Regions from separate parts of the Macrococcus brunensis genome, predicted to be linked through region 2. Evidence: a T-box and tRNA genes for the amino acid it is inferred to sense, from the RefSeq annotation. Region 2 holds a T-box; the other holds one or more tRNA genes.
The links. The T-box of region 2 lies ahead of serS (serine--tRNA ligase). A T-box ahead of a tRNA ligase gene usually reads a tRNA of that ligase, here a tRNA-Ser.
Positions count from the first base shown of each region.

Region 1: it has a tRNA-Ser gene. The T-box ahead of serS (serine--tRNA ligase) is inferred to sense a tRNA for this amino acid. The anticodon was not compared.

Region 1 covers NZ_CP092179.1:1,633,968-1,645,605, reverse strand. Annotated here, with positions in the region: gene MGG13_RS08600 (YtxH domain-containing protein) at 53-409, opposite strand; gene MGG13_RS08595 (HIT family protein) at 461-880, opposite strand; gene MGG13_RS08590 (ABC transporter ATP-binding protein) at 988-1,725, shown strand; gene MGG13_RS08585 (ABC transporter permease) at 1,718-2,929, shown strand; gene MGG13_RS08580 (hypothetical protein) at 3,024-3,542, opposite strand; gene hemE (uroporphyrinogen decarboxylase) at 3,687-4,724, shown strand; gene hemH (ferrochelatase) at 4,737-5,657, shown strand; gene hemY (protoporphyrinogen oxidase) at 5,676-7,055, shown strand; gene MGG13_RS08560 (lipoate--protein ligase) at 7,098-8,078, shown strand; gene MGG13_RS08555 (IDEAL domain protein) at 8,140-8,340, opposite strand; gene MGG13_RS08550 (competence protein ComK) at 8,531-9,085, shown strand; tRNA gene MGG13_RS08545 (tRNA-Asn) at 9,170-9,244, shown strand; tRNA gene MGG13_RS08540 (tRNA-Ser) at 9,246-9,333, shown strand; gene MGG13_RS08535 (ketopantoate reductase family protein) at 9,499-10,377, shown strand; tRNA gene MGG13_RS08530 (tRNA-Met) at 10,583-10,656, shown strand; tRNA gene MGG13_RS08525 (tRNA-Asp) at 10,665-10,740, shown strand; tRNA gene MGG13_RS08520 (tRNA-Phe) at 10,745-10,820, shown strand; tRNA gene MGG13_RS08515 (tRNA-His) at 10,827-10,899, shown strand; tRNA gene MGG13_RS08510 (tRNA-Gly) at 10,910-10,983, shown strand; tRNA gene MGG13_RS08505 (tRNA-Asn) at 10,991-11,065, shown strand; tRNA gene MGG13_RS08500 (tRNA-Glu) at 11,066-11,137, shown strand; tRNA gene MGG13_RS08495 (tRNA-Ser) at 11,180-11,268, shown strand; gene MGG13_RS08490 (PH domain-containing protein) at 11,373-11,638, shown strand, end outside.
Region 2 covers NZ_CP092179.1:10,124-21,761, forward strand. Annotated here, with positions in the region: gene gyrA (DNA gyrase subunit A) at 1-1,867, shown strand, start outside; gene MGG13_RS00055 (NAD(P)H-hydrate dehydratase) at 1,911-2,723, opposite strand; T-box leader at 2,810-2,996, shown strand; gene serS (serine--tRNA ligase) at 3,046-4,320, shown strand; gene MGG13_RS00065 (YceI family protein) at 4,485-5,000, shown strand; gene MGG13_RS00070 (DUF2232 domain-containing protein) at 5,124-6,035, shown strand; gene MGG13_RS00075 (DHH family phosphoesterase) at 6,050-8,020, shown strand; gene rplI (50S ribosomal protein L9) at 8,020-8,466, shown strand; gene dnaB (replicative DNA helicase) at 8,482-9,876, shown strand; gene MGG13_RS00090 (adenylosuccinate synthase) at 10,142-11,431, shown strand; gene MGG13_RS00095 (YitT family protein) at 11,456-11,638, opposite strand, start outside.

The DNA of each region.
Region 1 (11,638 bases), 500 kb from region 2:
ATGCGAGGACATCATGCTTTCGTACGTGCATTTGATTCATTTTAACACAAGGCTATTTTTTAGAGAATGTTTCTTTGACTTCATCTGCACGATTTTTAACGTTTTCGACGTTTGTTTTAAGATGTTTGATATTCGGGTCGATATCGCTCTTATAGTTAGCGATCATTTCTTTGACTTCAGTACCCATTTCTTTGATCAGTTTCTGGCTTTCTTCTTTTGTCTGCATCGCATAGCTTTTCAGGTCGCCGACTTCTGTCTTCAGCTGATTGACCTGTGCTTTAACATCAGTAGAATTAGCCATGAAATTACGCTGTACTTCAGAACCAGGTTTCGCTGCATTCATCAGTGCTGTCGCTGCTCCTGCAACAAGTCCGACTGTAAAGCCGGCAGCAATATGTGTGATTTTCATAAGATGATTCCTCCAATTGGTTTTCCTTTGTTATACCCCTAATTCAGACTATCAAGCATGCTTTATTTGATCTGCAAGTGCAGTCATGGCATCAGCATCGAATGCATTGCTATGTGTCTGCCATTTATAGCCGAAGCCATCGATATCATCCTGGTAACGCGGCATGATATGAAAGTGGAGATGAAAGACACTTTGGTCGGCAAATGCACGGTTGTTCTGAACGATATTGATGCCATCCGGTTTGAGTGCTTTGTCGACCATCTGTGCGACTTTCTGGACTGATTTGATGACATGTGCGAGCACTTCAGGTTCTGTTTCAAGCAGGTCCTGGCTATGTTTTTTAGGGACGACAAGTGTGTGCCCTTTAGCGACCTGTGAGATATCAAGAAAAGCATAAGTATAGTCGTCTTCATAAATTTTGTAGGACGGGATATCACCGCTCGTGATCTTGCAGAAAATACAGTCTGTCATAGGAAGTCCTCCTTCAAATTCGATATATTTTTATTTTAGCCATATCAATAGGTGAATACAAAGGATATTTGATACAATATGAAATAATCCTTAGGAGGTGCACGAGTTTGACAGTAGAAGTAAGACATCTGACAGGCGGGTACGGCAATCAGCCTGTCATTCATGATATAGACTTTACATTAAAAGCGGGCGAAATCGTTGGTCTGATTGGTCTGAACGGTGCCGGTAAGAGTACGACAATCAAAAATATGCTTGGGCTTTTACAGCCGATGAAAGGGGATATCGCGATTGATGGCATCACGCTGAGTGAAGCCCCTTATGATTATCGCCAGAAAATCAGTTATATCCCCGAGTCTCCTGTCCTGTATGATGAGCTGACACTTGAAGAGCATATCGATATGACAGCTATGGCATACGGCCTGACAAAAGAGGAAGCGATGACGCGCAGCGAACCGATGCTGAAGATCTTCAGGTTGGAAGATAAGCTGAAGCAGTTTCCGCAGAATTTCTCTAAAGGGATGAAGCAGAAAGTGATGATCATCTGTGCGTTTATCAGTCAGCCTGAACTCCATATCATCGATGAACCCTTTCTTGGGCTCGATCCGCTCGGTATCCAGTCGATGCTTGATTTAATGGTGCAGGCACGACAGGCAGGACGTACTGTTCTGATGAGTACCCATATCCTTGCGACAGCAGAGAAATACTGTGATTACTTCCTTATCATGCATCAGGGTCATCTAGTCGCTAAAGGCACTATTCATGACCTGCAGACAGAGCTCAATATGCCTGGTGAATCACTGGATGCGATCTATATCAAACTGACGCAAGGTGATCAACATGTATAATGCAAAGTCGCTTTATCAGAAACGTGCAGGTGCGAACTCCAAGGAAGTCGCACGCTACAGCCGTTTTATCTTTAATGGGCACTTCATCATCTTTCTGTCCATCGCATTCGGTGCGCTGATGCTGCAATACAGCCAGCTCCTAAAAGCATTGCCGGATGGCATAGACTACCATCTGATCATTGCTTTTATCCTGGCACTGACGACACTCGCACCGCTGCGCACTTATTTCAGGGAAGCGGATCAGGTCTTTTTGCTGCCGTATGAAGAACAGCTGGATGACTATATCAGAAACAGTATAGTAGGCTCAGCTTTACGGCGTGGCATTCTTTTTACCGTCTTATTTGTCATTCTGCTGCCGCTTTATCATGCAGGAGAATACTTTTCGATTCACGGTGCAATCACGGCTTACTTAACCGGTGTCATCGGCATAGGGATCGGCCTTCTGCTGCGTTTTTATTTTCTTAAAATAGGCGTCTCAAATATGAGCGTCAACATACTGCTCTTTATCGTGCTGATATCCGGTATCTATATGTCGCTTGACGGCAGCTGGTTTTCAGGACTTGCCGCACTTATCATGCTGCTCGGACTCCTGCTCCTCGTACGCAATATAGCTGAGCATCGTGTCTATCCGTGGGAGACTTTGATTGAATATGAAAAAGATCTGACGCAGCAGCAATATAAACTGATCAACATGTTCACGGATGTTAAAGGATTGAAAGACAATGTAAGGCGCCGGGCTTTTTTCGATTTTCTGCTGAAAGACCGTGTATATAATCATGAAGGGATGTTTCTGTTTTTATTTAAACGTAACTTTGTGCGCAGTAAAGATGCCTTCTGGATTATTATCAGACTCGTTGTGATAGGTGGGCTGATTATCTGGCTTGTTCATCAGCCTATCATCGCGGCAATCATCGGCGTCTTTATGATTTATATCGTTGTCCTGCAATCATCGCAGTTCTATAAACAGCAGGCCTATCAATTATGGCCGCAAGTCTGGCCGGTCGCTGAAAGTAAAGTAGTAGAGGGTTTCCAGAAATTCTTAAGGCAGCTCTCGCTCGTGGTGACCATTGTTGTTGCTGTTATATATATTGTGCTGTATCCAGGCACGTTCTATTATGCGCTGTTTTTCTTCGCAATCATGTGGTGGACAAATCAGCAAGTCATGTCTAAGCTGAAAAAACGCATGGTGCTGCTGAAGGATTAGGTCGTTGCGGTCGAGTTACCAGCGATAAACGTGAAATATCGCCGGTAACTCAGCTTCCATACCACAATCAAAAAACCGGCTGCTGCCGGTTTTTTTATTCTTCTTCTATTCTCTCTGCTGCATCGTAGGGACGTAGCAGTTTAGTGAACTGAACATTCGAGATAAAGTCAGCAGACTGATACTGCTTGAGTGATTCATCATAGTGATTACGATAGACTGAACTTTTCTTGAAATCCTCAGCTAAGTCAGCTGTACGGAACTGAAAAAGCGCAATATAAGTTTGTCCTCTGTGAGGTCTCAGCAGCTGATAAGCCTCGTAACCGTCATATTCACTGAAGTCGCTGTGACCAGTTAAGGTCATCTCAGCGACTTTTTGTTTTTCTTCGCTGACCTGGAAGTATTTAAGAAGAAGGACACCCGTCCCGGTCACTTCTCCCTGCTGTTCGACCACTTCATAAGACTCGCCTGAACTGAAGACTGATTTGTCTTCAGTCGATTCGTACAGAACGATATCCTCTGGTCCCGCATATTTAATGATATTACGGTTCGGATATTTTTCTATTAAGCGCTCCATATAGTAGTCAGAGCCGTGCGTAAAATAAACGTTCATCATCATACACCTCTATATCTTTTTCTTTCTATTTACCACTTTTGACGCTTATTATGTCATATTTATGACAAAATCTTAATTGAATACGGTCTACGTCTGATTATGGTAAAATAGTGAGTATTCATAAGACACAGGAGGACTGGTTAAATGCCATTCAACGATACAATTTTAAAGGCGGCATACGGTGAAAAAACAACTCATACACCGGTATGGTTCATGCGCCAGGCTGGAAGAAGTCAGCCGGAATACAGAAAGATCAAAGAGACGCATTCTCTGTTTGAAATCACACATGATCCGGAGCTTTGTGCATACGTGACGAAGCTGCCTGTAGATCAGTACAACACAGATGCGGCGATTCTTTATAAAGATATCATGTCACCTCTTGGCGCCATCGGGGTAGATGTCGAAATCAAGTCAGGCATCGGTCCTGTGATCGGTAATCCGATTCGCTCTATTCAAGATGTTGAGCGTTTAGGTCAGATTCAGCCGGAACAAGATGTGCCTTATATTCTGGATACGATCAAATTGCTGACGACTGAACAGCTCAATGTTCCATTGATTGGTTTCACGGGTGCACCTTTTACGCTGGCTAGCTATATGATAGAAGGCGGTCCTTCTAAAAATTACAATAAGACGAAAGCGATGATGTATGAACAGCCTGAAGCATGGCATCTGCTGATGGAGAAGCTGAGTGACATGTGTATCACATACACGCATGCACAGATTGACGCGGGCTGTAAGATGATTCAAGTCTTTGATTCATGGGTCGGTGCACTGAATAAAGCAGATTATCATGAATTTATTGCACCGCATATGCGTCGTATTTTTGCGGGTATCAAAGAAAAGAATGTACCGGTCACGACGTTTGGTGTCGGTGCAAGTCACCTGATTGAAGAATGGAACGCACTGCCGGTCGATGTGCTAGGTCTTGACTGGCGTCTTCAGATAGAAGAAGCACGTGCCAAAGGGATTACTAAAACCCTACAAGGTAACTTAGATCCGGCCATCCTCTTAGCACCATGGCCGGTCATCGAATCTCATTTAAAACGTATTTTAGATCAAGGCTTACAGTCACACAGCTATATCTTTAACTTAGGACACGGTGTCTTCCCGGAAGTACAGCCGGATACACTGCGCCGCGTCTCTGAATTTGTTCACGATTACTCAACACAATATAAAAAATAAAGGAGCTTGACAATGGGGAAAAAAGGGTTACTGGTTATGGCATATGGTACGCCGTACAAAGAAGAAGATATTGAACCATATTACACGCACATCAGACATGGGCGTAAACCATCTGAGGAAGCATTACAGGATTTAAAAGACCGCTATCAGGCTATCGGTGGTATCTCACCTCTTGCGGGAATGACAGATCGTCAGGCAGAAGAGCTGCGTGATGCGCTGAACAAAGAGACGGGTGATGATTACACACTGTATATCGGACTGAAGCATATTGCACCATTTATTGAAGATGCGGTTAAACAGATGGCTGAAGATGGTATCACTGAAGCGGTAACGATTGTTTTAGCACCTCATTATTCAAACTTCTCAGTCGGTTCATACAACAAGCGGGCTGCTGAAGAAGCCGACAAATACGGTATCAAACTGAAACACGTGACGGATTTCTATCGCCAGGATAAATTTATTCGATACTGGACTGACCAAGTCAATACGACACTTGAACGCATTACTGAACCAGACTGGCAGGATACAGTACTGATCGTCAGCGCGCACAGCCTGCCGGAAAAAATCAAAGCAGCAGGAGACCCGTATCCGGACCAGATGGCTGATACAGCGAAACTCATCGCAGAACATTCTAACATCATCCATGTAGCACGTGGCTGGCAGTCCGAAGGTAACACGCCGGACCCATGGCTTGGTCCTGATGTGCAGGACTTAACACGTGCTCTGTACGACCAGCATGGCTATAAAAACTTTATCTATACACCAGTGGGCTTCGTCTGTGAACATTTAGAAGTTCTTTATGATAATGACGTTGAATGTAAAGTGATCTGTGATGAATTAGGCGTTAATTACTACCGTCCGGAGATGCCGGGCACACACCCACTTTTCATCGGTGCGATGGTTGACGAAATTAAATCAGTATTAAATTCATAAGAAAAGAAGTGGATAGCAATGAAGAAAGTCGCAATCATTGGAGCAGGTATTACAGGACTTTCAGCAGCGTACTATTTAGAAAACGCAGAAATCGATATTTTAGAGCAGTCTGACCGCCCAGGTGGTAAGATCAAGACTTATCAGCGAGACGGCTACACGATTGAACTGGGACCTGAATCCTATCTCGCACGCAAATCAATAATGACGGAACTCGCTACTGCAATCGGTCTCGGTGACGACATCGTGGCGAACCAGACAGGTCAGTCATATATTTACGCAAAGAATCAGCTGCATCCGATGCCGGGCGGCTCTATCATGGGGATCCCGACAGAGATCAGGCCATTTCTTGCGACAAGCCTACTGTCGCCGCTTGGCAAGGCTCGTGCAGGTCTGGATTACTTCATTAAACCGGACAAAATGACGACAGATATCTCTGTCGGTGCTTTCTTTAGAAAGCGTCTAGGTAACGAAGCGCTTGAGAATCTGATCGAGCCGTTACTGTCCGGTATTTACGGTGCAGATATTGATAAACTCAGTCTGAAATCAACGTTTCCTAACTTCAAGGAGCAGGAAGAAACGCATGGCAGCCTCATTAAAGGGATGCGTGACCAGAAGAAGAATGCACCTAAAAAAGTACCGGGCGCTAAACCCGTCGGTCAGTTCCGTCAGTTTAAAAACGGCCTCCAGAGTTTTATCGACCGGTTGGCAGAGACAGTGACTGACAAAGGCGCGAAAATCCGTTATAACAGTGATGTGACGGCAATCCAGCAGTCAGAAGAGGGCTATCTGATCACTATAAACGGTCAGGAAGAATATTATGATAAAGTGATTGTCACCGTTCCGCATACAGCTTTCAGCAAGTGGTTCGAAGATGCGCCGCTCCGCTACTTCAAGCATATGGAGACAACCAGTGTGGCGACTGTCGTCATGGCTTTTGATGAGTCACAGGTGAAGAATGAAGAGAACGGCACAGGTTTTGTCATCGCACGTAATTCTGATACCGTGATCACTGCCTGTACATGGACAAGTAAAAAATGGACGCACTCAACACCGGAAGGCAAGGTTCTGTTGCGTGCGTATGTCGGCCGCCCGGGTGATACAGTCGTCAAAGATCATGACGATGCAGGACTCGTGAAACTGGCACGCCATGATCTGGACAAGATGATGGATATTAACGGTGAGCCGGAATTCACCATTGTGACGCGTTTGATGAACAGTATGCCGCTTTATGAAGTGGGGCATATTGACCGCATTCATGCGATTCAGCAGTATATGAGAGAGACGTACCCGGGTCTCATACTGACCGGGGCCTCATTTGAAGCAGTCGGACTTCCTGACTGCATCGCACAGGCAAAAAAAGCAGCAGAAGAAATCAATAAAGACAATTACATTGCGTAATTGTCTTTATTTTGGTACTGTCAGAAAAAAGGAGGCTATCTTATGAAATTTATCAGCAACAACAATATAACAGACCCACGCATCAACCTGGCGATGGAGGAGTATATACTGAACAATCTGACGGATGATTCTTATTTTCTTTTCTATGTCAATGAACCATCTATCATCATCGGCAAAAACCAGAATACGTATGCTGAAGTCAACCAGAAATATGTCGATGAACATCACATTCATATCGTCAGACGTATTTCAGGGGGCGGCGCTGTCTACCATGACCTCGGTAACCTGAACTTCAGCTTTGTGACACATGCTGATGCGGATAGCTTCCATAACTTTAAAAAATTCACGATGCCGATTGTTGAAGCACTCAATGACATGGGCGTGAAAGCAGAACTGTCCGGCCGTAATGATCTGCAGGTCGGCAGCCGTAAAATCTCCGGTAATGCGATGTTCCAGGCCAAAGACCGTATGTTCTCACACGGAACCTTGATGCTAGACAGCAATATTGATGAAGTCGTCAGAAGTCTGTCAGTCAGTGAAGAGAAGCTGATCACAAAAGGTATTCGTTCCATCCGCTCAAGAGTAGCGAATATCAGTGAGTTTCTGGATGAACCGATTTCCATGGAAGAGTTCAAGAAGAAGCTTTTAAACCATATCTTTGAAGGTAATGTTGAAGAGTATGTCTTATCAGAAGATGACTGGCAGGCGATACAGGAGTTGAGCCGTGAGAAATATCAGACGTTTGAATGGAACTACGGACAGAATCCAGCTTACAACTATGAATCAAAACAGAAATTCCCGGGTGGATTAGTCGACCTGAAATTAAACGTGAAAAAAGGATTGATCACTGAAGCTAGAATATTCGGCGATTTCTTTGGTGTAGGGGAAATCAAGGAAATAGAAGATAGATTAATCGGTGTGCCACATCAGACACAGGCTGTGGCGGAAGCGATAGAAGATATTGATTTTGCTCATTACTTCGGCCGGGTAGAGCGAGAAGAGTTCCTGAGTTTAATGGCATAAAAAATAAGAGGTTAATCACATAGTGGTTAATCTCTTATTTTCATTCATAATAGACAGACATCTACATAGCCTCCAGCTCTTTGAGCGCTGTCGTATATAACAGGAAGTCCTGTTCGTTGCGTTTAATGAGTGATTCCTCAATCAACTGCTGATATTCTTTTTTCTGATTTTCGCGAATCGCATCCTCAATCAGAAGTTCGATATATAGATTATTTAAATTACCAATAAACATCTCAAGACCATTTTGATTTAACTGTTGCATAGTGAACGCCTCCTTTTGGATAATTGTTCCCATTATAACTGATAAATAAACTTGTAACAAGAATATTCTGAAAATTAAATCTTTTAGTATATCAATTTTGAAAATAAAGTAAAAATTGTAAATTAACCATATTTTAAACCAATTTATAATGAAAATGAGTATAATTGATTAAAAACGGGTGGGGGATTAAATGGCGACTTTTCGATATATCATTAGAGAAACAACAATGTACATCAAACCCATTATTGAAGGCCATAAACTGAAGTCAGAGGTTAAGGAATATGGGAAAAACCCCATTATTATTGACCAGAAACCTCTGACCATTATTGAACAATCCTGCCATTTCTATAATACGACTTATGTCGCTAGAAAAGAGACGACACGCATCATCGCAGATATCTGTCATAAACCACCGATTGTCATCAAGCCGGAGACTTCTACTTATTTTTTCCCGAGCCATAGTGACCGTGTAGCAGAGGGGTACTGGTTCAACTTGCTGCTGATCAAATCTTACGGCAAGGGAAAATTCAATGATACACGGATTATCTTTGATGATGACAGCGAAATCACCTTTCCAGTCAGTCATCACATCATCAACACGCAGTACCTGCATACACTGAAACTGGAATACTGCCTACGTACTAAATCACTGAAAAACGACAAGCTAAAAAGCGAAATCGACTATAAAAAAGCGAATATGAATATCTACGAAGTACTAGCGATGTATGCATTACTGGATAAGTAGGTGTAAATCTTCCATAAAAAAATTTACTAAAAGCCTTGTAAATAATACTGTAATTGTTATAATAATATTTGTCTTAAAAATTAATCCACAGTAGCTCAGTGGTAGAGCTATCGGCTGTTAACCGATCGGTCGTAGGTTCGAGTCCTACCTGTGGAGCCATGGAGATGTACTCAAGTGGCTGAAGAGGCGCCCCTGCTAAGGGTGTAGGTCGGGTAACCGGCGCGAGAGTTCAAATCTCTCCATCTCCGTTATTAAACCATCACATTCGTGGTGGTTTTTTTGTGTCTATTTATTTAATTAATACTTAAAATTATTAAGTGAAATAAAAGATTGTGATATAATGAACATAACAAAAAGAAGGTACTGATAACATGAAAATAGCAGTAGCAGGCGCAGGTGCAATGTGAAGCAGAGTGGGTTTATATTTAACGCAGGCGGGTCAGGATGTTGTCCTTTTAGATGATTGGCAGATGCATGTAGATACAGTGACAGAACACGGATTGAAAGTGAATACACTGGGGGAAACAGAAACTTACCCTGTCTCAATCAGAAACTTTAAGGATTACAGTGTACCAGTAGACTTAGTGATTGTTCTGACTAAAGCAATGGCAGCTGAAGAAAAAATTAAACAGCTGATGGATCAAGGTGTCATCACGGAAGATACTAATGTCATGTCCATGATGAATGGTCTCGGTCATGGTGACTTACTCAGAAAATATATTGCGGATGACAAAATTCTTCTTGCTGTGACGATGTGGTCTGCAGGTTTCAATGGTCCAGGTGAAGTAACGCTTGAAGGTACAGGAAATATTGAATTCGGTCGTATTGATGGCACAGTAGATAATTTCGTTAAAGAATTGAATGATATTTTTAACGAAGCGAAACTGAATGGCAAGATCAGTGATGACATCGTTACAAGTATCTGGAACAAAGCACTCGTTAACTGCTGCTTTAATACTTACTGTGCGGTAACTGACAAAAAAATCGGTGAGTTCGGTGCATACGTGCATTCCGATGATATGCTGATTCCGCTAATGAAAGAAATTATTACAGTCGGGGAACAGAAGGGTGTTAAGCTTGATTTCGATGCGACTTTGAATAAATTCCATGCGATGTACAGCCCTGATGTCGTCGGACTTCATTATCCTTCTATGCATCAGGATATTCATAATGGTCGTAAGACAGAAGTCGATTTCCTGACTGGCCGTGTGGCAGAGTATGGTCGGGAATTCGGTATTCCAACACCGTACTGTGACATCCTCACGCATCTTGTCCATCAGATTGAAAAATAAATTGAGACATGAATAGGGAGTTCAGACCGAATTCCCTATTTTTTTATGGATGTAAATTTAACTGTTGACGACTTTACAATTTCTTTATATACTTAAAAAGTCCTTTTAAAACAGCGCAGCAGTAACGTTTAACTATTTACACTTTTTAATAATTGACTAGTAAATAAGATAAATGATATATTAGCTGAGTAACATTTTTTATTGACGCGGGATGGAGCAGTCTGGTAGCTCGTCGGGCTCATAACCCGAAGGTCGGTGGTTCAAATCCGCCTCCCGCAATTTTAAGTGGTCCCGTGGTGTAGCGGTTAACATGCCTGCCTGTCACGCAGGAGATCGCGGGTTCGATTCCCGTCGGGACCGCCATTATGGCTCAGTAGCTCAGTCGGTAGAGCAATGGATTGAAAATCCATGTGTCGGCGGTTCGATTCCGTCCTGAGCCACCATTTCTGGCGATTGTGGCGAAGTGGTTAACGCATCGGATTGTGGTTCCGACATTCGTGGGTTCGATTCCCATCAGTCGCCCTTTATTTATGCGGGTGTAGTTAAATGGTATAACCTCAGCCTTCCAAGCTGATGTCGTCGGTTCGATTCCGATCACCCGCTCCATTATTGTTCCACAGTAGCTCAGTGGTAGAGCTATCGGCTGTTAACCGATCGGTCGTAGGTTCGAGTCCTACCTGTGGAGCCAGGCCCCTTGGTCAAGCGGTTAAGACACCGCCCTTTCACGGCGGTAACACGGGTTCGAATCCCGTAGGGGTCATATATCAGAGGTGAAATATCGCTTCTGATTTTTTTTTATTATGGAGGGTTGTCCGAGCTGGCCGAAGGAGCACGCCTGGAAAGTGTGTAAACGTCACAAGCGTTTCGAGGGTTCGAATCCCTTGCCCTCCGTTAATCAAAGCCTTTATCTCTAAAGGCTTTTTTATTTTGACATAGAAATTTTTAGGATTTATAGCTATAATAAACATAATTCTTGAATAAGATTGGTGTATGATATGAAAAAAAAGAAAATGACGATACGTCAGGCGCTGGAACAGCTTGAGTATCCTTTGACTTATAAGAAGTTCTCCAAAACATTCAAAAAAATTAAAAAGAGTGAACGTCGGTTCTTTATTAAGCTTTTAAAAGTGTATTGTTCTGAAATTAAGAATCATGAACTCGTTCAGTATGCTTCGGCAAGTCAGCTGAATCTGAATCAGAAAGGCTTGATTCTTGTGTTGTCAGATCGCCTGATGCTGATTCATAGTAAAGAGCGCTCAAA
Region 2 (11,638 bases):
GACAATCGTCGTGACAGAGATTCCGTATCAGGTCAATAAGGCGAAGCTCGTCGAGAAGATTGCGGAGCTTGCACGTGATAAGAAAATCGACGGCATTACTGACTTACGTGACGAGACGAGTTTGAAAGAAGGCGTCAGAATCGTGATCGATGTCCGTCGTGATGCGAATGCAAATGTCATTTTGAACAATCTGTACAAACTGACGCCTCTGCAGACGACGTTTGGTATGAATATGCTTGCTATCGTCAACCAGAAGCCTGAAGTCTTGAATCTGAAACAGATGCTTTATCATTATCTGGAACATCAGAAAGTCGTTATTCGTCGTCGTACAGTCTATAACCTGAAAAAAGCAGAAGACCGTGCGCATCTTCTTGAAGGTCTTCGTATTGCGCTCGATAATATCGACCGTATTATTGAACTGATCCGTGCTTCAGAGAATGATCACGTCGCTATCAGTGAGCTGCAGTCACAGTTCAGCCTGTCGGAACGTCAGGCACAGGCTATTCTTGATATGCGTCTTCGCAGATTGACAGGACTTGAACGCGACAAGATTGAAGCAGAATACCAGGAACTGATGAAATACATTGCAGAACTGAAAGAAATTCTTGCAGATGAAGAACGTATTTTAGAGATTATCCGCGAGGAACTGACTGAAATCAAAGAGAAATTCGGCGATGGCCGTCGTACTGAGATTACAGTCGGTGGTTACGATGTGCTGGAAGATGAAGACTTGATTCCGGAAGACCATGTCGTGATCACACTTAGCCATAATAACTATATCAAGCGTCTGTCTGCATCTACTTATCGTGCGCAGAACCGCGGCGGCCGCGGCGTACAAGGAATGAATACGATTGAGGATGACTTTGTCAGCCAGATCGTCACAACTTCTACGCATGACAACGTCCTCTTCTTCACGAATAAAGGACGCGTCTATAAGCTGAAAGGTTACGAGATTCCAGAGCTATCAAGACAGTCTAAAGGGATTCCAATCGTCAATGCACTGGAACTTGAAAAAGACGAAAGTATCAGCCAGATGATTGCTGTAAAGAATCTGAACCGTGAAGATGCCTTCATCATCTTTGCGACAAAAAAAGGTCTCGTCAAACGATCAAGTCTGTCGAACTTTGCACGTATCAATAAAAACGGTAAGATCGCCATCAATTTCCGTGAAGACGATGAATTAGTCGGTGTCCGTTTATCTGAAGGCGGCAACCAGCTGATCATCGGTACGAAAAATGCCTCACTCGTTCGCTTTGAAGAAGAATCACTGCGCCCGCTTGGCCGAACAGCTGCCGGGGTTAAAGGGATTACGCTTCGCGCAGGCGATGAAGTGATAGGCCTCGATGTCGTCAGACCGGATAGTGAAGAAGAGATTCTCGTTGTAACTGATAAAGGTTATGGTAAACGGACAACGGTAACGGATTATCGTGTCTCTAACCGTGGCGGTATGGGTATTAAAACGGCGACACTCACAGAACGAAATGGTTCTCTTGTCTATTTCGCGACAGTAACAGGCGATGAAGATTTAATGATTGTTACAGATAAAGGGGTCATCATCCGCTTAGATGTGAATTCTATTTCCCGTACAGGACGTAGCACACAAGGCGTGAAACTGATCCGTCTGTCAGATGATCAGTTTGTTGCGACTGTTGCAAAAGTAGAAAAAGAGGAAGAAGAAGTCGTGGCACCACAGGAAGAAAACCTGACAGAATTATCCCAGGAAAAAATGGATGCAGAAATTGAACGAGAAAATGGACATCTAGTCGAAGAAACAGAAGAGCAGACTGAAGAAGAAGAAACAGATATCTTTGAAGACAGTGAAGATGTGGATACACTAGACTCAATCCGCAATCAGGAAAACAACTAGTATTTCCTGAGAAATAAATAAGGATGATGCCGAGGCATCATCCTTATTTTGATTCCAGTTTTTTCATCATGAACGGAATTTCATTGATAATCATGGACGGAGGTGTGACGTACATGGTCTGTGATAACTGATCCCCAATCTTGCTGTGGATGTAGACCGCGTATTTAATCGCTTCTTCTGTATCGAACTGACCGATAAAACCTGCTATCATACCGGCGAGTGTGTCACCCATGCCGCCTGTCGCCATTGCAGGATTACCTTTATCAATTTTATAGTCCCCTGTCTTCAGATAAAGTTCGGTATGATGTTTTTTTAGGATGACGTGCGCGCCCAGTTCATCGGCCACCTGACGGTTTTTCTCAGGCGTCTGGTCATCGATCTGAATGCCGCTCAGTCTTTCCCACTCCATCTGGTGCGGTGTAAATATCACTTCGCAGTCCGGCAGTGATAGACGCAATTTACTGAAGATAGTGATCGCATCCCCGTCGATAATGATCGTCTGATGCGGCTGAATATGCTGCAGGATAAAAGTCAGTGTGTTATTACCTTTAATATCAAGGCCAAGTCCCGGACCGACGAGAATACAATCTGCCTCGGTCACGAGTTTAGTCAGTCGCTTAATGTCACTTAAATCGCTGACCATTGCTTCCGGACAGCGGGAATGAAGTGCCGTATGATTGGACTGGTGCGTACAGACAGTTGTCAGACCGCCTCCGCTATAGACGCATGCGCGTGACGACAGCATGATAGAACCGCCCATGTTCTGATTGCCGCCGATCAACAGGATACGGCCGTAATCGCCTTTATGAGACTGATCTTCGCGTTTTGGAATAGTAATGCTGTCAATTGTTTGCATATAAGGCTCCCTTAAATTTAATATCATCATTTTAACAGAATAGTTTGCATTCTTAAAGTTTGTCTGATAATATATAGACAACTTAATAATAAATTGTCTCGGAATAAGTACTTTCTTCTTCTTTCAAAGAGAGTCAGTGGTGGGTGTGAACTGACAAAGAACAGAAACGAAATCTATCCGATTAAGCAGACAATCGGTCTAACCGTTATGTTAATGGAGTGAACAGCTTCGGCTGTTAATTAGGGTGGCAACGCGTAATACCACGTCCCTTTCAAGGGATGTGGTATTTTTTTGTCCCCAAAAATAAAAAGGAGGCAATACAATGTTAGATATCAAAATGTTTAGAACTGAACCTGATTTCGTGAAAAAGAAACTTGAAATGCGTGGTATTGATACTTCCCTTGTTGAGAAAATCGTTGAACTTGATAAGAAAGCCCGTGAACTGACACAACAGACTGAAGAACTGAAAGCAAAACGTAACAAAGCAAGTGAAGAAATTGCCCTTAAAAAACGTAACAAAGAAAATGCAGACGATGCTATTGAAGCAATGCGCGTCGTAGGTGACGATATCAAGAAAATTGATGTGGAACTCAATCAGCTGAATGCAGACATCAAGCTTGAGCTGTCAAGCATCCCGAACTTAGTAAGTAACGAAACACCGTTTGGTAAAGATGAAGACGAGAACGTTGAAGTCCGCAAATGGGGAACACCACGTGAGTTTGACTTTGAAGCGAAAGCACACTGGGATATCGTGGAAGATTTAAAAATGGCAGATTTCGACCGTGCTGCAAAAGTTTCTGGCGCACGTTTTGCCTTCCTGACACGTGACGGAGCGCGTTTAGAGCGTGCGCTTTATAACTTCATGCTTGACCTGCACACAAAAGAACACGGTTACCAGGAGATGGTAACTCCACAACTTGTCAATGCAGATTCTATGTATGGTACAGGACAGCTGCCGAAGTTTGAAGAAGACTTATTCAAGATTGAAAAAGAAGGTCTTTATGCGATTCCGACATCTGAAGTCCCTCTGACAAACTACTATCGCAATGAAATCATGGACGTTAATCAGTTTCCGGTGAAATTTACTGCTCTGACAGCATGTTTCCGTTCTGAAGCAGGTTCTGCTGGCCGTGATACACGTGGATTAATCCGTATGCACCAGTTCAACAAAGTAGAGATGGTCCGTTTTGAGTTACCTGATAACTCTTATGCAGCGCTGGAAGAAATGACAGCGAACGGTGAAAAAGTCCTTCAGTTACTGAATATTCCTTATCGTACCATCGCTTTATGTTCTGGAGATATCGGTTTTGGCGCTGCGAAGACTTATGATATTGAAGTCTGGTTGCCAAGTTATGATGCCTATAAAGAGATCAGCTCATGCTCTAACATGACTGACTTCCAGGCACGTCGTTCTAACATCCGCTTCAAACGTGAAAAAGATGGTAAAACAGAATACGTTCATACACTGAATGGTTCAGGACTGGCAGTCGGCCGTACATTTGCTGCTGTTGTCGAAAACTATCAGAATGAAGATGGTACGATTACAGTGCCGGAAGCCCTTGTTCCTTACATGGGTGGTCAGACAGTCATCAAATAACATCAATCCCTCTACAACGAGTAGAGGGATTTTTGGTGTATTAATACATTTTTAAATGGGTATATAAAAAAGTAAAAGAAAATCCGCCTTTTTACTTGAATATAAAAAATATATCTGATATATTAAATATATCAAATAAATAAAAAACGAAAGAGGTTATTCAAATGACAAACTTCAAATTAGATCCAGTACACAGCTCAGTTGCTTTTTCAATCAAACATTTAATGGTTTCTAAAGTTAAAGGTGAGTTCAAAGAATTCGACGGAGAATTATCAGGAGATGTGAGCGATGTTTCTTCATTACAGTTCAAAGGTTCTGTAAAAGTAGACTCTATCGATACTCGCAATGCTGATCGTGATGGTCACTTAAAATCAGCTGATTTCTTCGACGCTGAACAATACCCGGAAATCACTTTCGTTTCTAAATCAATCACTGACTCTAAAGTAACAGGTGATTTAACAATCAAAGGTGAAACGCGCGAAGAAACATTCGATATTGAACATAATGGTGTTTCTAAAAACCCGATGTCTGGTGGACAAGTTACAGGTATCATCGTAACAGGTAAAATCAACCGTGAAGATTATGGCATTACTTGGAACCAGGCGCTTGAAACAGGCGGCGTAATGGTAAGTAAAGATGTAGCGTTCGAAGTTGGTTTAGAATTCGCAATCGAAGAATAGAAATAGGTTTAAGCCATGCAGATGCATGGCTTTTTTGTCGTTGTGTGGATACATTGAGCAATCGCGCCAATAGTTGTAAAATAGTAAGGAATGAAATTTATGTGAGAAAGAGAGTTTTTAAATTTGAAAATTGATTTTCTGAAGACAGGCATCATCACGCTGATTCTTCTGCTGATGACTTTACTGATACATACAGCGCCTGGCGTTATTATCTTACTAGCACCTTTTTCACTGATTCCGGGTGTCTATCTCTATATGAAGAGCAAACCTTCATTTTATGTCATGGCGGGCATCGTCACACTCATTTCGATGATCTTCACATCCATCGTTGCTTTTCAGATCGTCCTTGCCATCCTTGTCATGAGCTATGTTCTGGGTTACTTACTGACACAGCGGGCTTCCAGAGAAGCGATGCTCTTCATCATGACAACGCTGCTCAGTATGTATACACTCATTTCAGTTATTTTCCTGCAGCTTGCTGACCTGGCACCGACAACTAAAACGTGGTTCAGCGACTTAAAAAACACGTACTTCACATTAGTGAAAAGTGAGATTGAAGCAGGCAACGTAACGAAAGAGAATGTAGCACTTTTCAATACTGCGCTGGACGCAATGCAAATACAGGTGCCGGGACTGATTGTTTTTAATCTGTTCTTATTGATTCTGCTGACACTCGTCATTACATTACCGATTTTACGCAGTTTCAAAATTGCGACCCCTAACTTTAGACCGCTCTATTTCTGGAATATGCCTAAGATGGCACTATACCTTTACTTCATCGTCAGCATCATCAGCTGGTTCGTGGCGCCGGAAGGCGTCGTTCTGCTCGGTATAGTCCTCAACTTAAAGTATGTGTTAGAATGGATTATGTTCATCCAAGGTTTATCATTACTGAGTTTCTTCCTGAAAGTAAAACGTATTCCAACCGTTTTCGGTGTACTGCTTTTCATCATGGCATTTCTGATGGCACCCGTCACTCAGCTCTTTGGTGTGCTGGACTTGATCTTCAGAATGAAAACTAAAATCAAACCTTAATAGGAGGCAGTTAAATGGACCGTAAATATATGAGGCAGACCCTCATTACACCTTTTGTTGTAATGGCTATTCTCGTCTTCATTTTAATCGCACTGCTGTTTACTGTGCATCCTGTTATGGCACTTCTTGCGGGCTGTATCGCTGTGATCATCATAGTCATTACAGGTGTCATCTTGAAAAAGAATCTGGCACGAAGTGAATCATACTTTGAAAACATAGCCGTAAAAGTCAGTAAAGGGAATGTCGTTGCGATTAATCAGATTCCGGTCGGCATGATTCTCCTGAATCAGTCAGATAAAGTGGAATGGTACAATCAGTTCATCCGTGAGAAGATTGACCGCCCTATTCTGGCAGATGCCATCAATGAGATTTTTCCTAACCTGCTTAATCAATTAAAGATTCAAGGGGTCAATGAAGTACATACACAGTATAAAGACACGAAATTTAAAGTTCGCTATGCAGAAGATATGCATATGCTTTACTTTCTGGATGAGACAGAACGCGTTGAGACATTTGAAGTCTACGAGGAATCTCAGCCGGTCATCGGGATGGTTTTTCTCGATAACTATGATGAAATCACTCAGAATATGAACGACGCGAATCGGACAGAAATGAATAGTATGATGACCAATGCCGTCAATGAATGGGCCGCGGAAAATCATATTTACGTTAAACGTTTCTCTTCTGACCAGTTTGTTATTTTCCTGAACAACCGTATTCTAGCTGACCTTGAGACAACGAAATTCAATCTGCTGGACCGTATTCGTGAGAAGAGTCGTGACAAAAAGACACATCTTACGCTGAGTATCGGGATAGGTGAAGGTACAGATAACCTGATCACACTCGGTGAACTCGCTCAGTCAAGTCTTGATCTCGCGCTCGGTCGCGGAGGTGACCAGGTCGCCATCAAAAATACATCCGGTGGTGTTCGTTTCTTCGGTGGGAAGACCAACCCGATGGAAAAACGAACGCGTGTCCGTGCACGGGTTATCTCACACGCACTGCGAGACATCCTGATTGAAGGGGATAACGTCATCATCATGGGGCATAAGCGTCCGGATATGGATGCCATCGGGGCAGCTATAGGGGTGGCACGCTTCGCCCGTATGAATGACTTGAATGCCTATATCGTATTGAATGCTTATGATATCGACGAGACACTCAGTCGTGTCATGCTTGAGATTGAAGAGAAGCCGGAACTTAAGGAAGTATTCATCACGTCTGATGAAGCTTGGTCACTGATGACGAATCGCACGACTTTAGTCGTCGTGGATACGCATAAACCGGATATGGTCATCGATGAGAATATCTTGAATAAGGCATCTCGTAAGGTTGTCATTGACCATCATCGCCGCGGTGAAGATTTCATTTCAAGCCCTCTTCTCGTCTATATGGAGCCTTATGCAAGTTCAACTGCAGAACTGGTGACAGAACTGCTTGAATATCAGCCGGAAGAGCATAAGCTGACACGTCTGGAATCAACAGTCATGCTAGCCGGCATTATTGTTGATACACGGAACTTTACATTACGGACAGGTTCACGGACTTTCGATGCAGCAAGCTATTTAAGAAGTCATGGTGCAGATACCATCCTCTGTCAGCATTTCCTGAAGGATAATATGGAGACGTACTTGCAGCGTAGTGAACTGATTAAGACGGTACAGCTGGGCCGTGACGGTATTGCGATTGCTAATGGTGACGAGACGACCATCTTTGATCCGGTGACGATTGCTCAGGCAGCAGATGAACTGCTCAGCATCAACGGCGTAGAAGCCTCGTTTGTTGTGGCAAGACGTGCTGACGATATCGTCGGTATTTCAGCCCGCTCACTCGGTGAAATCAACGTTCAGCTGGTGATGGAGGCGTTAGGTGGCGGTGGTCATCTCTCAAACGCAGCGACACAGCTTAGCGGCGTAACAGTAGAAACAGCTATCCTTGATTTAGAGGATGCGATAGAAGAACAATTCAAAAGGAGTGAAGAATAATGAAAGTTATTTTCATACAGGACGTTAAAGGTAAAGGTAAAAAAGGTGAAGTGAAAGAAGTACCAGTCGGTTATGCGAACAACTTCTTACTGAAAAATAAATACGCAGTTGAGGCGACACCAGGTAATCTTAAACAGCTGGATGCTCAGAATCAGCGTATTGAAAAAGATAAAGAACAGCATTTAATCGATGCACAGAACTTAAAAGAGAAATTAGAAGCACTGGAAGTTGAAGTGAAAGCGAAATCTGGTGACGGTGGACGTCTTTTCGGTTCTGTCAGCACAAAACAGATCGTCGAAGCACTGAAAGAACAGCACGGCATCAAGATTGATAAACGTAAAATGGAGCTGCCGGACGGCATCAGAAGCTTAGGTTATACAAATGTGCCCGTTAAACTTCATAACCAGGTGTCAGGCACGTTGAAAGTTCACGTTACTGAGATGTAAGAAGGAGGCGCACAGATGGAAGATTTTAATTCCATGCAGATGCCCCATCATTTAGAAGCAGAGCAATCTGTTTTAGGTGCGATTCTGCTGGATCCTGAGCTTTTGATTCCCACGCTCGAAAAACTTTTACCTCAGCATTTTTATCGCAGAAGTCATCAGCATATCTTCCAGGCTATGCTTTCTCTGTCTGAAAAGAACGCACAACTTGATATCATCACACTCACGGATCAGATGACAAAGGAAGGGACACTGGAAGAAGCCGGTGGACCGATCTACCTTTCTGAACTGTCTGAGATTGTACCGACGACGCGCAATATTGATTTCTATACAGACATCGTCTTTAATGATGCAGTCAAACGCCAGTTGATTAATGTCGCGGATTCCATCGCAAAAGATGGCTACAACCATGAACTTGAACTGGAATCACTTCTCAGTGACGCAGAGAAGCGGATTATGAATATTTCCAGTGACCGCGGCACAGATGGCTTCCAGAATATCCGGGATATACTGCAGGTCGTCTTCGAGAATGCAGAGGATCTGGACCGTAACCAGGGACAGACGCCGGGTATTCCGACGGGTTATCGCGATCTGGATAAAATGACTGCAGGCTTTAACCGTAATGACCTGATCATTATCGCTGCACGTCCATCTGTCGGTAAGACTGCTTTTGCGCTGAACATCGCGCAGCAGGTCGCGACACATGACAATAACTATTCTGTTGCCATCTTCTCACTGGAGATGGGTGCGGACCAGCTGGCAACACGTATGATCTGCAGTACAGGCAATGTCGATTCCAACCGACTGCGGACGGGAACGATGGAAAATGAAGACTGGAATCGTTTCACGGTTGCTATCGGTAAACTGTCCCGTACTAAAATATTCATTGATGACACGCCAGGTATTCGTATTACAGATATTCGTGCTAAAAGCCGACGTCTGAAGCAGGAGCATGGTCTGGATATGATACTGATTGACTATCTTCAGCTCATTCAAGGCTCGGGCTCCAGAAGTTCTGACAATCGTCAGCAGGAAGTCTCAGAGATTTCTCGAATGCTGAAGTCACTTGCCCGTGAACTGGAATGTCCGGTTATCGCCCTCAGTCAGCTGTCTCGTGGAGTCGAACAGCGTCAGGACAAGCGCCCGATGATGAGTGATATTCGTGAATCTGGTTCGATTGAGCAGGATGCTGATATCGTTGCCTTCCTCTACCGGGATGATTACTATAACCGGGGAAATGGCGAAGAAGGTGAAGAGAACGTTGATGCCGGCGCTCAGGATGAGAATGGTGAGATTGAAATCATCATTGCTAAACAACGTAACGGTCCGACAGGCACGGTCAAGCTGAATTTCATGAAGCAGTACAACAAATTTGCGGATATCAGCTATGAATATGAAGGTTTTGAAAATTAATTAATACGTACATTTTTGAATTTTGATTCAAAAATGTACGTTTTTTAATACCTTTCTAACTTGTATATGAAGTAGATGTCTGTATCGTAAATAAATCAAAAAATAGGCTGATATACTGATATTATCGTCTTTTAGAGCTGTTTGAATAGGTTTATAAAAACAGAACGTGCACTCAAAATTTACATTTTAAACGTTCGGGTTTCGTTTGATTTTTCATATGGTTATTGGTAAAATGGCTAAGGTTATTAAATTTGGAGGTGCAAGAATGTCATCTATCGTAGTTGTTGGTACACAATGGGGAGACGAAGGTAAAGGTAAAATTACAGACTTCTTAGCAGAACAGGCAACAGTTATCGCACGTTTTTCAGGTGGTAACAATGCAGGACATACAATTAAATTTGGCGGCGAGACTTATAAATTACATTTAGTGCCGTCTGGTATTTTTTATTCAGATAAATTAGCAGTCATCGGCAACGGTGTAGTCGTTGATCCAGTTGCTTTACTGAAAGAACTGGATGCATTAAATGAACGCGGTATTTCAACTGATAATCTGCGTATTTCTAACCGTGCACAAGTCATCCTGCCTTATCATTTAAAACAGGATGAACTGGAAGAAGAAAAACGTGGTAACAACAAAATCGGGACGACTAAAAAAGGTATCGGTCCTGCTTATGTCGATAAAGTACAGCGTATCGGTATCCGTATGGCAGATTTACTGGATGAAGAAACGTTCAGAACACTGTTAACACAGAACTTAGCAGCAAAAAACGAACTATTTGAAAAAATGTTCAATGCTGAAGGATTCACTTTCGATGAAATCTTTGATGAGTACTTTGCAGCAGGACAGCGTCTTGCACAGTACGTGACGGATACTGCGAAAGTACTTGATGATGCGTTCCATGCAGATGAGAAAGTCTTATTTGAAGGCGCACAAGGTGTCATGCTCGATATCGACCACGGTACTTATCCGTTTGTGACATCAAGTAACCCGATTGCAGGTAACGTTACGGTCGGTACAGGTGTCGGCCCGACATTTGTAGACCGTGTTATCGGTGTATGTAAAGCTTACACTTCTCGTGTAGGTGACGGTCCATTCCCTACTGAATTATTCGATGAAGATGGTCATCATATCCGTGAAGTCGGCCGTGAATATGGGACAACAACAGGTCGTCCGCGTCGTGTCGGCTGGTTCGACTCAGTTGTTCTGCGTCATTCTCGTCGTGTAAGTGGTATCACTGATTTATCTATCAACTCTATCGATGTGCTGACTGGCCTTGAGACAGTGAAGATCTGTACAGCTTACGAGCTTGATGGAGAAGAAATCACTGAATACCCAGCAAACTTAAACAACTTAAAACGCTGCAAACCTATCTTCGAAGAACTGTCAGGCTGGACAGAAGACGTAACAGGCTGCAAAACGATGGAAGAGTTACCGGATAACGCACGCCGTTATTTAGAACGTATTTCTGAGTTATGTGATGTGAAGATTTCTATCTTCTCAGTCGGTCCTGACCGTACGCAGACAAACTTACTTGAAGATTTATGGCAGAACTAAAAAAGAGCCCTCGGGCTCTTTTTTTTAATGGATATCGCGCTTTTTAAAACGACCGCCTTTTACTTCTGAGACGTTGCCGATCGCAACAAAGGCAGATTCATCATAATGATTGATAATATCCTTCAGTTTATATTCTTCCAGACGCGTAATAACCACAAAGATAACTTTCTTGTCGTCACCGGTATAGGCACCTTCTCCGCTGAGATA